DNA from 3 places in the Acidovorax sp. JHL-3 genome. Region 2 is predicted to be linked to each of the others. Evidence: predicted binding sites of a transcription regulator. Region 2 holds the regulator's gene; each other region holds the start of a gene.

Region 1 (4,158 bases), 1.2 Mb from region 2:
CTCGTGGTGCTCGCCCTGCTTGCCCACGTTGAAGCTGGAAACGGGGCGGTGGTAGCCCATCACGCGGGTCCAGACCTCGCAGGGCTGGCGCTCGGCGTCGGTGAGTTGAACGTTGTCAATGGCGGCTTGCTCGGTGATCGAAAGATGGCTCATGGTGGTATCTCCTGGGGTCGAAAAATGGACACGCTGCAAAATTACGGCGCTGTCCGGCGGGAACGCATACAACGGGTTGGGAGTCTTGAATGCTCCTATTTCGATAGCTGTTAGCGCTTATTACATAAGGGCTACGGGCCTTTTTCTTCTAAATATCGGCCTGCATTGGCCGCGCCAGAGCCTGCGCCCTCACGCAGCCAGTGCAGCCCGCTTGGCGGCCAGCCGCTCTTCGTCGCAGCGCGGGCAGAAGGGGTGTTCGCCCGCCAGGTAGCCGTGCGTGGGGCAGATCGAGAACGTGGGCGTGACGGTGATGTACGGCAGGCGAAAGCGCGTGAGTGCGCGCCTGACCAGATCGCGGCAAGCCGCGCCGCTGGACAGGCGCTCGCCCATGTACAGGTGCAGCACGGTGCCGCCGGTGTATTTGGATTGCAGCGCCTCCTGGCGCAGCAGGGCCTCGAACGGGTCGTCGGTAAAACCCACGGGCAGTTGGGACGAGTTGGTGTAGTACGGCTGGCTTGCCGTGCCGGCCTGCAGGATGGCGGGCCAGCGCTTTTTGTCCTCTTTGGCGAAGCGGTAGGTGGTGCCTTCGGCGGGCGTGGCCTCCAGGTTGTAGAGGTGGCCGGTTTCTTCCTGAAAAGCCGTCATGCGCTCGCGCACATGGTCGAGCAAGCGCACGGCAAACGCATGACCCCAGTCGCTGGTGATGTCGTGCGCATCGTGGGTGAAGTTGCGCACCATCTCGTTGATGCCGTTCACGCCCAGTGTGCTGAAGTGGTTGCGCAGGGTGCCCAGATACCTCTTGGTATAGGGGAACAGGCCCTGGTCCATGAGGCGCTGGATGAGCTTGCGCTTGGTCTCCAGGCTCTGCTTGCCCAGTTCCATCAGGCGGTCCAGCGCGGCGAACAGGCCGGCTTCATCGCCCGCATGCTGGTAGCCCAGGCGCGCGCAGTTGATGGTCACCACACCCAGGCTGCCGGTCTGCTCGGCGCTGCCAAAAAGGCCGTTGCCGCGCTTGAGCAACTCGCGCAAATCGAGCTGCAGGCGGCAGCACATGGAGCGCACCATGTTCGGCTCCAGCTCGGAGTTGATGAAGTTCTGGAAATACGGCAGACCGTACTTGGCCGTCATGTCAAACAGCAGCTGCGCGTTCTCGCTCTCCCACGGGAAATCCTTGGTGATGTTGTAGGTGGGGATGGGAAAGGTGAACACGCGGCCCTTGGCATCGCCCGTGGTCATCACGTCGATGTAGGCGCGGTTGATGAGGTCCATCTCGGTCTGCAGGTCGCCATAGGCAAACGGCATTTCGTGGCCTGCGATCACGGGCACCTGCTCGCGCAGGTCTTCGGGGCAGGTCCAGTCGAAGGTGAGGTTGGTGAACGGTGTTTGCGTGCCCCAGCGCGAGGGTACGTTGAGGTTGTAGACCAGCTCCTGGATGCACTGGCGCACGGCGGCGTAGTCCATGCCGTCCTTGCGCACGAAGGGCGCCATGTAGGTGTCGAACGACGAGAACGCCTGCGCACCCGCCCACTCGTTTTGCAGCGTGCCGAGAAAGTTGACGATCTGCCCCACGGCCGAGCTCATGTGCTTGGGCGGTCCCGCCTCCACCTTGCCGGGCACGCCGTTCAGCCCCTCATGCAGCAGCGTGCGCAGCGACCAGCCCGCGCAGTAGCCGCTGAGCATGTCGAGGTCGTGGATGTGGATGTCGCCATGGCGGTGCGCCTCGCCGATCTCGGGCGTGTAGACGTGCGACAGCCAGTAATTGGCCGTGACCTTGCCCGCCACGTTGAGGATCAGGCCACCGAGCGAATAGCCCTGGTTGGCGTTGGCATTCACGCGCCAGTCGGCGCGCGTGAGGTATTCGTTGATGGAGCTTTCCACGTCTACCAGCGTCTGCTTGTCAGCGCGGAGCTGGGCGTGCTGCTCGCGGTAGACGATGTAGGCGCGCGCGGTGGCCAGGTGGTTGGCGGCGATCAGCGTCTGCTCGGCCACGTCCTGGATCTGTTCCACCGTGGGCGCCTCGCCATGAAAGCGGTGGATCAGCACCTTGGTCACCTGCGCGGTGAGCAGCGCCGCTTCTTCGGCGCCATATTCACCCGCCGCCTGCCCGGCACTGGCCAGCGCGGCGCGGATGCGCTCCGCATCAAAAGGAACGCGCTGACCGCTGCGCAAAACGACCTCGCGGGGCAAGGTGACTAGGGTGGACGCCATGGGTTCTCACAATCTGGCAAGGGGTTAAAACACTACATATGGTGTTCACGATACCCATCAAACACTATAGGTAGTTTGATTCAGCACAAATGCGGCTGTCAGCAGAAGTAAAAAAAGCCCCGACACCAGCACACGGTGATCAGGGCGTAAGCCATCTGCGCCCGATACGCGGCGGGCTTTTGGTTGCCTCTGCGTGCGTGCTGGCACCACCGCCAGAGCCGCTCGCCCAAGCCGGCCCGCTGCACCGCCACGCGCTGGCGGCAGTGGCAGATGGCTTTGTCGCGGCGCCGCTGGGCAACGCGTTCATGGGCCGGGTGGCGGGGGTTCATCGGCACGCAGGCGATCGACGTCGCCGCCACGCAGGCGCACGCACTCACCGGGGGCGAGGGGACCTGTGGGTGCGGATCAGCCCGCCTCGACGGGACATGGGGCCAACCGGATCCGGTTGCGCCCGTCCTCTTTGGCCTGGTACATCGCCGCATCGGCCCTGTCGATCACACTGCTTTGGCTCTCGTCGCGCCCCCGGAAAATCGCCACGCCGATGCTGGCGGTGCATTGGTGCTCGATGGTCCCGGTCGCGGGGCCGGATGGCGCGGCTTGCAGCACATAAAGATCGGACAGGCGGATGCGGATTTTTTCGGCGACAGCGATGGCTTGTTCGCTGGCTTCGGCCGGTTGCGTGTCCAGTTCGCACAGCAGCACCACGAATTCGTCACCGCCAAAGCGCGCCACGGTGTCGGCTTCACGCACGCACGCCTTCAGACGCTCGGCCACTTCGATCAGCAGCAGGTCGCCCACGCTGTGGCCGTGGGTGTCGTTGAGGGACTTGAAGTTGTCGAGGTCGAGAAACAGCAGCGCCCCATGGTGGTGGCTGCGCTTGCTGGCCGACATGGCCTGGTCCAGGTGCTCCAGCATCAGGCGGCGGTTGGCCAGGTGGGTGAGCGGGTCGTGGAAGGCGAGCTGACGCACCTGCTCTTCCAGGCGCTTGCGCTCGGTGATCTCGCGCGTGATGCCGTGGTAGCCGATGATTTCGCCCTGAGCATTGCGATCGGTCTTGGACATGACCTCGCCCCAGATCAGGCGGCCATCCTTGCAGCGGTGCTGCACCTGAAAGTTCAGAAACCCGACAGGCGTGCCGGATGCCTCTTCCTGTGCGCGGCGCTGGATCATGGCTTTCACCACGGCGACGCCTTCTTCGGTGAACATCTCAAACACATGGCGCCCCACCACCTCGTCGGCCCGAAAGCCGCGCAGGCGTTCGTCCGCCGGGCTGATGTAGGTGACGATGAGCCGGGCGTCGGTGCGCCACAGCACATCCTGCGCATCTTCGGTGAGCAGGCGGTACAGGGCCTGGCTGTCGTGCAGCGCCTGGGTGCGTTCGGCCACCAGGGCCTGCAGGGCGCTGTTTTGCTCCTGCAGGCTGTGGAGCGGGAAGACCTCGCCGTCCTGCGTGCTGTGGTAGGGAACGGAATAGCTGCAGTGCACGATCATCCAGTCGTCGCCCTCGCGGCGAAAGACCAGCGTGAGCCGCACCACCTTGGTCGAAAAATAATCGCCGCCGCTGGGCAGGTGGATGTGAAAGAAGGCGGTGGCGACCACCACGCTGTCGGCCAGGTCCTGCAGCGCGATGTCGAGCATCTCGATGCGGATGCGGCCGGGCACCTGGGCAAAGTCTTGCCGGGTGATGCGGATCCATTCCTCGCGGTCGTGGATCAGCTGGCTCCCGCTGCCAGGGTAGCCGGTGAAGTTCTGGCTGAAACGCTCGGTCAGGCGCTCATCCCGAGCGGCGTACATCTC
Region 2 (4,158 bases):
GAAAGGAAGAGCTATGACAGCGTCAGGAAAAATAGTCTCCGGCGTGCGGACCTTCGTGGCCGACGTGACCGAAGGTTTCCTTGAAATCACCCACAACAGTTTTGCCCTCATCGGGCTGGCCGTTGCCTTTGTTGTTTTGACCCTTACGGCCCGCCCCGACCTGCGCCAGGCAGGCGAGGCGCATCTGATGGACTGGCTGCAGTCACGTCAGGTGGCCCTGCTGGAAATGCCAGTGGAGCTGGGTGCCATCGAACGCGCCACTGCCAGCAACCCCAAGGATCTGCCAAAAGAGCAGGCTGCGGTGGCTTACTGGCTGAGCAAGAAATACCGCGTTGCGCCAGAACCCCTGAGCGCACTGGTGGCTGAAGCTTATGAAACCGGCGCACGCACCAAGATCGATCCGACCCTGATCCTGGCCATCATGGCCATCGAATCCAGCTTCAACCCCTTTGCCCAGAGCTCCGTGGGCGCTCAGGGCCTGATGCAGGTGATGACGCGGGTTCACACCGACAAGTACGAAAATTTTGGCGGTCACTTTGCAGCGTTCGATCCGGTTACCAACCTGCGCGTCGGTGTGAAGGTGCTTCAGGAATGCATAGCCCGGGCTGGTTCGGTGGAAGGCGGGCTGCGCTATTACGTGGGCGCGGCCAATCTGCCCGATGACGGCGGATACACCGCCAAGGTGCTGGCCGAGCATTTCCGGCTGCGCCAGGTCGCTGGCGGACGATCCACTCCCATGAACCCGCCCGCCACCCTGTCGACCCAGGCCCCGGCCCCGGCCCGCACCGTACCGGTTGTCGCGCCCGCCGATGCCCCCGAAGCCGCAGGCGACAAGCTCGCGCTGCTTTAAGGTCTTTGAAAACGGGCATCCCATCGAGTGATGAGGCGCCGGTCAGCTACACTAGAGGCGTACGCGACTGGCGATAGGCGTGGCTCCCCACAAGGTGCCGCCGCTGACGTGGAAACCGGCAAGGGCATGCCTCTTGTGAACCACTAGGGAGCGTGCCGCAAAGGCTCAGGGCCTTCTGCGTTCCGCCGTTCGCCTGGGCAGCCCTTGTTTCAAGGGACACAAGTTCATAGGACTGCCAATCATGTACAACCGCAATATTCTTGTCGAACAAACCGATCCCGAGCTGTTTGCCGCCATCCAGGCTGAAAACGCCCGGCAAGAGCATCACATTGAGCTCATCGCCAGCGAGAACTACGCCTCCCCCGCAGTGATGTGGGCTCAGGGCACGCAACTCACCAACAAATACGCCGAAGGCTACCCCGGCAAGCGCTACTACGGTGGCTGCGAGCATGTGGACGTGGCCGAGCAACTGGCCATCGACCGCGTCAAGAAAATCTTCGGCGCCGAAGCCGCCAACGTGCAGCCCCACTGCGGCGCATCCGCCAACGAGGCGGTATTCCTGGCATTCCTCAAGCCCGGCGACACTATCATGGGCATGAGCCTGGCCGAAGGCGGCCACCTGACACACGGCATGCCACTGAACATGTCCGGCAAGTGGTTCAACGTCATCTCCTATGGACTCAACGCCCAGGAAGCCATTGACTACGACGCGATGGAAGCCAAGGCACGGGAACACAAGCCCAAGCTCATCATTGCCGGTGCCTCGGCCTACAGCCTGCACATCGATTTCGAGCGCTTTGCAAGAATAGCCAAGGAAATCGGCGCCATCTTCATGGTGGACATGGCCCACTACGCCGGGCTGATTGCCGCCGGCGTCTACCCCAACCCCGTGCCGCACGCTGACGTGGTCACTTCCACCACCCACAAGAGCCTGCGCGGCCCCCGTGGCGGCATCATCCTGATGAAGGCCCAGCACGAAAAGGCCATCAACAGCGCCATCTTCCCCGGCCTGCAGGGCGGCCCGCTGATGCACGTCATCGCGGCCAAGGCCGTGGCTTTCAAGGAAGCGCTGCAGCCCGAGTTCAAGGCCTACCAGGAACAAGTGGCCAAGAACGCCAAGGTGGTGGCCGAGACGCTGACCGCACGCGGCCTGCGCATCGTGAGCGGCGGCACGCAAAGCCACGTGATGCTGGTGGACCTCCGCGCCAAGGGCATCACCGGCAAGGAAGCCGAGGCCGTGCTGGGCGCCGCTCACATGACCATCAACAAGAACGCCATCCCCAACGACCCTGAAAAGCCGATGGTGACCAGCGGCGTGCGCATTGGCACCCCCGCCATGACCACGCGCGGTTTCAAGGAAGAAGAAGCGCGCATGACGGCCCACCTGATCGCCGACGTGCTGGACAACCCGCGCGACGAGGCCAACATCGCCGCCGTGCGTGCCAAGGTCAACGCGTTGACGGCCCGTTTCCCTGTTTACGGTTAAGCCCAGCGCACTGCCCCATGAAGTGCCCCTTCTGCAGCCACCAAGAGACGCAAGTCGTTGAAACCCGGGTGTCTGAGGAGGGGGATTTTGTTCGCCGTCGGCGCCGGTGCAGCGCCTGCGAAAAACGCTTTACCACCTACGAGCGCCCCGAGGTGAACTTCCCGGTGGTGGTCAAAAAAGACGGCCGCCGCATTGAATACGAGCGCAGCAAGTTGCTGGCCTCGTTCAATCTGGCTCTGCGCAAGCGGCCCGTCAGCACCACCCAGATCGACAGCTCCATTGAGCGCATCGAGGAAAAGCTGCTCAACATGGGGCAACGTGAAGTGCTTTCCAGCCACATAGGCGAGCTGGTCATGCGCGAGCTCAAGAAGCTCGACAAGGTGGCTTACATCCGCTTTGCCAGCGTGTACCGCAGCTTCGAAGACATCGACGATTTCCGCGCAATGGTCGATGAGGTTGGCAAGTAATCCGCGTCTGATTTAAAGCTTTTTTAGCCTCAAGCGCTTATCTATCAAGCGCATACAGCTATTAATTAAATAGCAGATCATGACCCGATGGTGGCGCCAGCAGGCCGCACGGCGGCCATGCGGCTCACCTGCCTCCCGCCACCAATCACTATCAAAAATAGAGCTACTGGCGCTTGATGCATAAGCGCCAGGGGCACTTTTTGGCCTTATTGGTTGGACCCGGTGACCTGTGCACTCCGGGTGATGCGGTTCGTCGCCGGGGGTGCCAAGGGGCTGCTGGCGCGGAAATAGGCCTCCAGTGCGTCCAGGTCCTGGCCCCCGCCCAGCATGTCCGGCACTTGGGCAAACACCGTGAAATTGTCGCCACCGCCCGCCAGGTAGTTGCTCATTGCGACACGCACACGGGCCTCATCGGTCAGTGGCTGGCCGTGCAGCGCCATGTGGCTGATGCGCGCACCGGCGGGCCGCGAGAGGTCGTAGGAATAGCCAAACCCCGCCGACACCGACAGCACGCGCGGCCGCTCGGGCGTGTTGGTGCCACTGTCAAACTGCTGCTCCAGCGCCGCACGCAGCTGCGCCCCGGTGAAGGTCTTGACGACCAGGTGGTTGCCAAAGGGTTGCACGGCAAACAACTGCCCGTAGCGCACCAGCCCCTGCTCGTCGGGCACCAGGTCGGCGCGCACGCCGCCGGGGTTCATGAAGGATATCTGCGCCCCGCCCTGCCCGGGTAGGCGCGTCGCATGCAGCTGGGCATCGGCAATCAGGTTGCCCAGCGGCGATTCGAGCGACGGGCCGGGTTGCCGCAGGATGGCAGCGGTGACCTGCCCCACGGGCCGCTGGGCCAGCGGCACGGCCGCCGCATGGTAAGTGGCCACCAACTGCTGCACGCCGGTGTCGACGGGAAACACGGGCACAACGGCGCTCGTGTCCACACGGCCCTGCGGGCCCGTGAACCCTTCGCCCTGCACGATGACCTGGCGCGCCGCCTTGCGCACCACGCGGCGTGTGCGGGTGTCCACGCGCAGGGCAATGTCGGTCACCAGCGTGCCATACAGGCCCGCGCTGGTCAGCAGAAATGGGCGCTGCGGGTTCACGCTGGCGTAGTCGCACACATAGGCCCGATGGGTGTGGCCCGACACCACTACGTCGATCGCCGGGTCCAGCCGCTCAAGGATGGGCACGATGTCGCCGCTGAGCCCCGCGCAACTGGTCTCGGTGATGCCGGCCGCGGTGCCTCCGCCCTCGTGGATCACCACCACGATGACATCGGCGCCCTGGGCGCGCAACTGCGGCACCAGCGCGTTGGCAGTGGCGGCCTCGTCCTCGAACCGCAGCCCGACTACGCCAGCGGGCGA
Region 3 (4,158 bases), 2.0 Mb from region 2:
GAACGAGGGTTCGATGGAGGCATCCACCCCAATGATGTTGGAAATCGTGGCCGTGGGGGCGATGGCAACGCAATTCGAGTTGCGCATGCCGTCCTGTGCAATCTTGTTGCGCAGGGCGTCCCAGTCCAGCGTGGACGAGCGATCCACTTCCACATAGCCGCCGCGGGCCGTTGACAGCATGTCGAGCGTGTCCAAAGGCAGGATGCCGCGATCCCATAGCGAGCCTTTGTAGCTGTGATATTTACCGCGCTCCCTGGCCAGATCACTGGAAGCCCAGTAGGCGTAATAGCAGATGGCTTCCATCGATTGATCGGCAAATTCCACGGCTTCTTGCGAAGCGTAAGGAATGCGCAGTTCGTACAGGCTGTCCTGAAAGGCCATGACCCCCAGGCCCACCGGGCGGTGGCGCAGGTTGGACTCCCTGGCCTTCTTGACGGCGTAGTAGTTGATGTCGATCACGTTGTCGAGCATGCGCATGGCCACCTTGATGGTCTTCTTGAGCTTGTCGTGGTCGAGTTTGCCGTCCTTGATGTGCTGCAGCAGATTGACCGAACCCAGGTTGCACACGGCGGTTTCGGTGTCGCTGGTGTTCAGCGTGATTTCGGTGCACAGGTTGGACGAGTGCACCACGCCGGCGTGCTGCTGGGGTGAACGCACGTTGCAGGCATCCTTGAACGTGATCCAGGGGTGGCCGGTTTCGAACAGCATGGTCAGCATCTTGCGCCACAGGTCGGTGGCCTGTACCGTCTTGGCAGGCTTGATTTCGCCGCGCGCTGCCGCCTCTTCGTAGGCGACATAGGCCTTTTCAAAGGCTGCGCCAAAAAGGTCGTGCAGGTCAGGCACGTCAGACGGCGAGAACAGCGTCCAGGTGCCCTTTTCCATCACGCGGCGCATGAACAGATCGGGAATCCAGTTGGCGGTATTCATGTCGTGCGTGCGGCGGCGGTCGTCACCGGTGTTCTTGCGCAGCTCCAGGAACTCTTCGATATCGAGGTGCCAGGTTTCCAGGTAGGTGCAGACGGCGCCTTTGCGCTTGCCGCCCTGGTTCACTGCCACGGCCGTGTCGTTGACCACTTTGAGGAAGGGCACCACCCCTTGCGACTCGCCATTGGTGCCCTTGATGTGGCTGCCCAGCGCGCGCACGCGTGTCCAGTCGTTGCCCAGGCCGCCAGCAAACTTGGACAGCAGGGCGTTTTCCTTGATGGACTCATAGATGCCATCGAGGTCGTCGGGTACTGTTGTGAGGTAGCAGCTGGACAACTGCGAACGCCGCGTGCCGCTGTTGAACAGCGTGGGCGTGCTGGACATGAAGTCGAAGCTGGAAAGAATCTCATAGAACTCGATGGCGCGTGCTTCGCGGTCGATCTCATTGAGCGAGAGTCCCATGGCCACGCGCATGAAGAAAGCCTGGGGCAGCTCGATGCGCGTTTTCTTGACGTGCAGGAAGTAGCGGTCATACAGGGTTTGCAGGCCGAGGTAATCAAATTGCAGGTCGCGGTCGGCCTTGAGGGCGGCGCCCAGGCGCTGCAGGTCGTACTGCAGCAGACGTTCATCCAGCAGCTCGTGCTCCACACCCTTCTTGATGAACTGCGGGAAATAGTCCACATAGCTTTGCGCCATTTCGGCCTGAGTGACTTCGCGGCCCAGCACCTCACGCACGATCGTGTGCAGCAACAGGCGCGCTGTGGCGTAGGTGTAGTCCGGATCCTTCTCGATGAGTGTGCGTGCGGCAAGAATGGACGCCTTGTAGACCTCTTCCATCGGTACACCGTCATACAGGTTGCGCATGGTTTCCGCCACGATGGGCTGGGCGCTGATGTCTGATCCCAGGCCGACGCACGCCGATGCAATGAGCGACTGCAGGCGGGCCAGGTCCAACGCCACGCGCTCACCGCCGTCCATGACATGCAACTGGGGGGCTGCGGGGGTTTGCTCTTCGGCTTGTCGGGCGCGCTCCTGGGTGCGGCGCTCGCGGTAGAGCACGTAGGCCCGAGCAATTTCATGGTGACCGCTGCGCATCAGCCCCAGTTCCACCTGGTCCTGCACGTCCTCAATGTGAAAGGTGCCGCCGCCGGGGCGTGAGCGCATCAGCGCGCGGGTCACATTCTGGGTCAGCATGTCCACCACCTCACGCACGCTGGCCGATGCGGCGCCTTGTGTACCGTGCACGGCCAGAAAGGCTTTCATCATGGCGACGGCGATCTTTTGCGGCTCAAACGGGACCACTGCGCCGTTGCGCCGGATGATCTGGTAGTGGGTCAGCACATTGGCCGTCGCGGGAGCGTGGGATGGCAGCGCCTGTGGCGTGGCGGCGAGGTTGTCGGGGGTGGTCAAAGCAGCTTGCATGGGTGTCCTCTTCTGTGGGCTGTACGGGATGGGCGGGCGGGCTGGGAAAAGCGGTCGCGGTGTTTTCAGTGTGTAACGGCGAAAATCTGTCGCACACTATAGATGGTGTGTCGATAGTATTCAAGACACTACCTGTAGTGTATCGCCTTGATAGGGGTCACAATCCGAGTTGCGCTGTTGCAGTGCGGCGCAGCGGGAAATCGAATGATCCCGCAGGCCCCATGCAGCCGATATGTGATGACTGAAATCAAGCAAAACCGGGCGTCGCAGGCGGTTTTTCTGGACCAGGCCGCGTGGGCGTTGACGCGGGGTTTTTTTCGCACCGCTGGGGGCGCGTTACAAACGGTGATGTTTGCGTGCTACAGCGGTGTCGCAGGCGTCACCGGTGCGGGTCCGGTATGCCTCGGGTTTCCGCAGGAAACTGCGTGAGGGGCCAGGCGAGCAGGCGCTGAAGCCTTGTCCAGTCAAATCCGGGGCCGGGGTCTTGCTTGCGTCCCGGTGCGACGTGTTCGTGCCCCGCCACATGGGTGACGGGGTAGCGCTCCCGGATGTCGGCGCACAGTCTGGCCAGCACCTCGTATTGCACCGGCTCAAACATCTGTCCTTCGAGCCCCTCCAGCTCGACACCAATCGAGTCGTCGTTGCACTGCGATCGCCCCCGGTAACTCGACTGGCCTGCGTGCCAGGCGCGCTCGTCGCAGTCCACAAATTGCCAGAGGGTGCCATCCCGTTCTATGAAGAAGTGCGCCGACACCTGCAGTCCCCGGATGCTTTGAAAGTAAGGGTGCGCGTCCCAGTCCAGGGCGTTGGCGAACAGTTTTTGTACCGACCCGCTGCCATAGCTCCCCGGCGGAAGGCTGATGGAATGGACCACGATCAGATCCACGGCAGCGCCACTGGGGCGCGGGCCAAAATTGGGAGAAGGTTGCCTGAGGGCCTCGTGATGCCAGCCCGCGTCCCACCGGGTTTGCGAGGGTGGCCCTTCAGCCAAGGTCGTCATGTGCGTCGTTGTCGCTCGGGGCGGAGATGTTCAACCGGGCAATGCGGTAACGGATTTGTCGCAGGCTGATTCCCAGCCGCGCCGCGGTGGCTGTCCGGTTGAAGTTGGCCTCGCGCAGCGCGCGCACCAGGATCTCCCGTTCCTGCTGGTCCAGCCAGGCTTGAAGATCGTTGGGCAGTGAAGTGCACGGTGTCAGTCCGCTGGTTGCCGCCATGCCGGGCGCGGCGTCGGCAACGGGCGCTGTTGTGGCCACTGGCTGGGTGGATGATGGGCGGGCGCCAAAGGCATCGGCGGCAGAGGTGGCGCACTCCACGTGCAGTTCATCCCCGTCGCTCAGTGCCACGGCCCGGTGCAGCAGGTTCTCCAGCTCGCGCACGTTGCCGGTCAGGGGGTGGCTGGCAATGGCATTCAGCGCCTGCTCCGTGAGTGCCGGTGTCTTCATTCCCGATTCCTGCGCTATGCGGGCCAGCAACGCCGTGCACAGCGCGGGCAGATCCTCTCTCCGCTCGCGCAGCGGAGGAATGACGATTTCGATCACGTTCAGGCGGTAATACAGATCCTGGCGGAACCGGCCCGACAGCACGTCGGCCGCGAGGTCGCGGTGGGTGGCGCTCACGATCCGCACGTCCACGGTTTCCTCCTGGGTCGAGCCCAGGGGCCGCACGCTGCGCTCCTGAATGGCGCGAAGCAGCTTCGATTGCATTGCCAGGGGCAGATCGCCGATTTCGTCGAGAAACAGTGTGCCGCCGCGTGCGGCCTGGAAATAGCCGTCGCGGTCCTGACCGGCCCCGGTGTACGACCCTTTGCGGGCG

Evidence for each region. Region 2 encodes NrdR, which represses ribonucleotide reductase genes. Its sites were predicted from a motif close to CACNANATNTNGTG; they were not measured.
Region 1: K226_RS0104045 (ribonucleoside triphosphate reductase) is a predicted target of NrdR. The motif match lies at 2,392-2,405, and genes of this name have one in related genera.
Region 3: K226_RS0100115 (ribonucleoside-diphosphate reductase subunit alpha) is a predicted target of NrdR. The motif match lies at 2,441-2,454, and genes of this name have one in related genera.

What each region holds. Positions count from the first base shown of each region.
Region 1 is NZ_JAFU01000001.1:884,598-888,755, reverse strand. It holds gene nrdD (anaerobic ribonucleoside-triphosphate reductase) at 1-153, opposite strand, end outside; gene K226_RS0104045 (ribonucleoside triphosphate reductase) at 343-2,361, opposite strand; gene K226_RS19270 (diguanylate cyclase domain-containing protein) at 2,767-4,158, opposite strand, start outside.
Region 2 is NZ_JAFU01000001.1:2,063,689-2,067,846, reverse strand. It holds gene K226_RS18855 (lytic transglycosylase domain-containing protein) at 14-850, shown strand; ZMP/ZTP riboswitch at 904-1,056, shown strand; gene glyA (serine hydroxymethyltransferase) at 1,092-2,336, shown strand; gene nrdR (transcriptional regulator NrdR) at 2,354-2,803, shown strand; gene K226_RS0109720 (bifunctional metallophosphatase/5'-nucleotidase) at 3,010-4,158, opposite strand, start outside.
Region 3 is NZ_JAFU01000001.1:23,164-27,321, reverse strand. It holds gene K226_RS0100115 (ribonucleoside-diphosphate reductase subunit alpha) at 1-2,346, opposite strand, end outside; gene ampD (1,6-anhydro-N-acetylmuramyl-L-alanine amidase AmpD) at 2,726-3,346, opposite strand; gene K226_RS0100105 (sigma-54 dependent transcriptional regulator) at 3,330-4,158, opposite strand, start outside.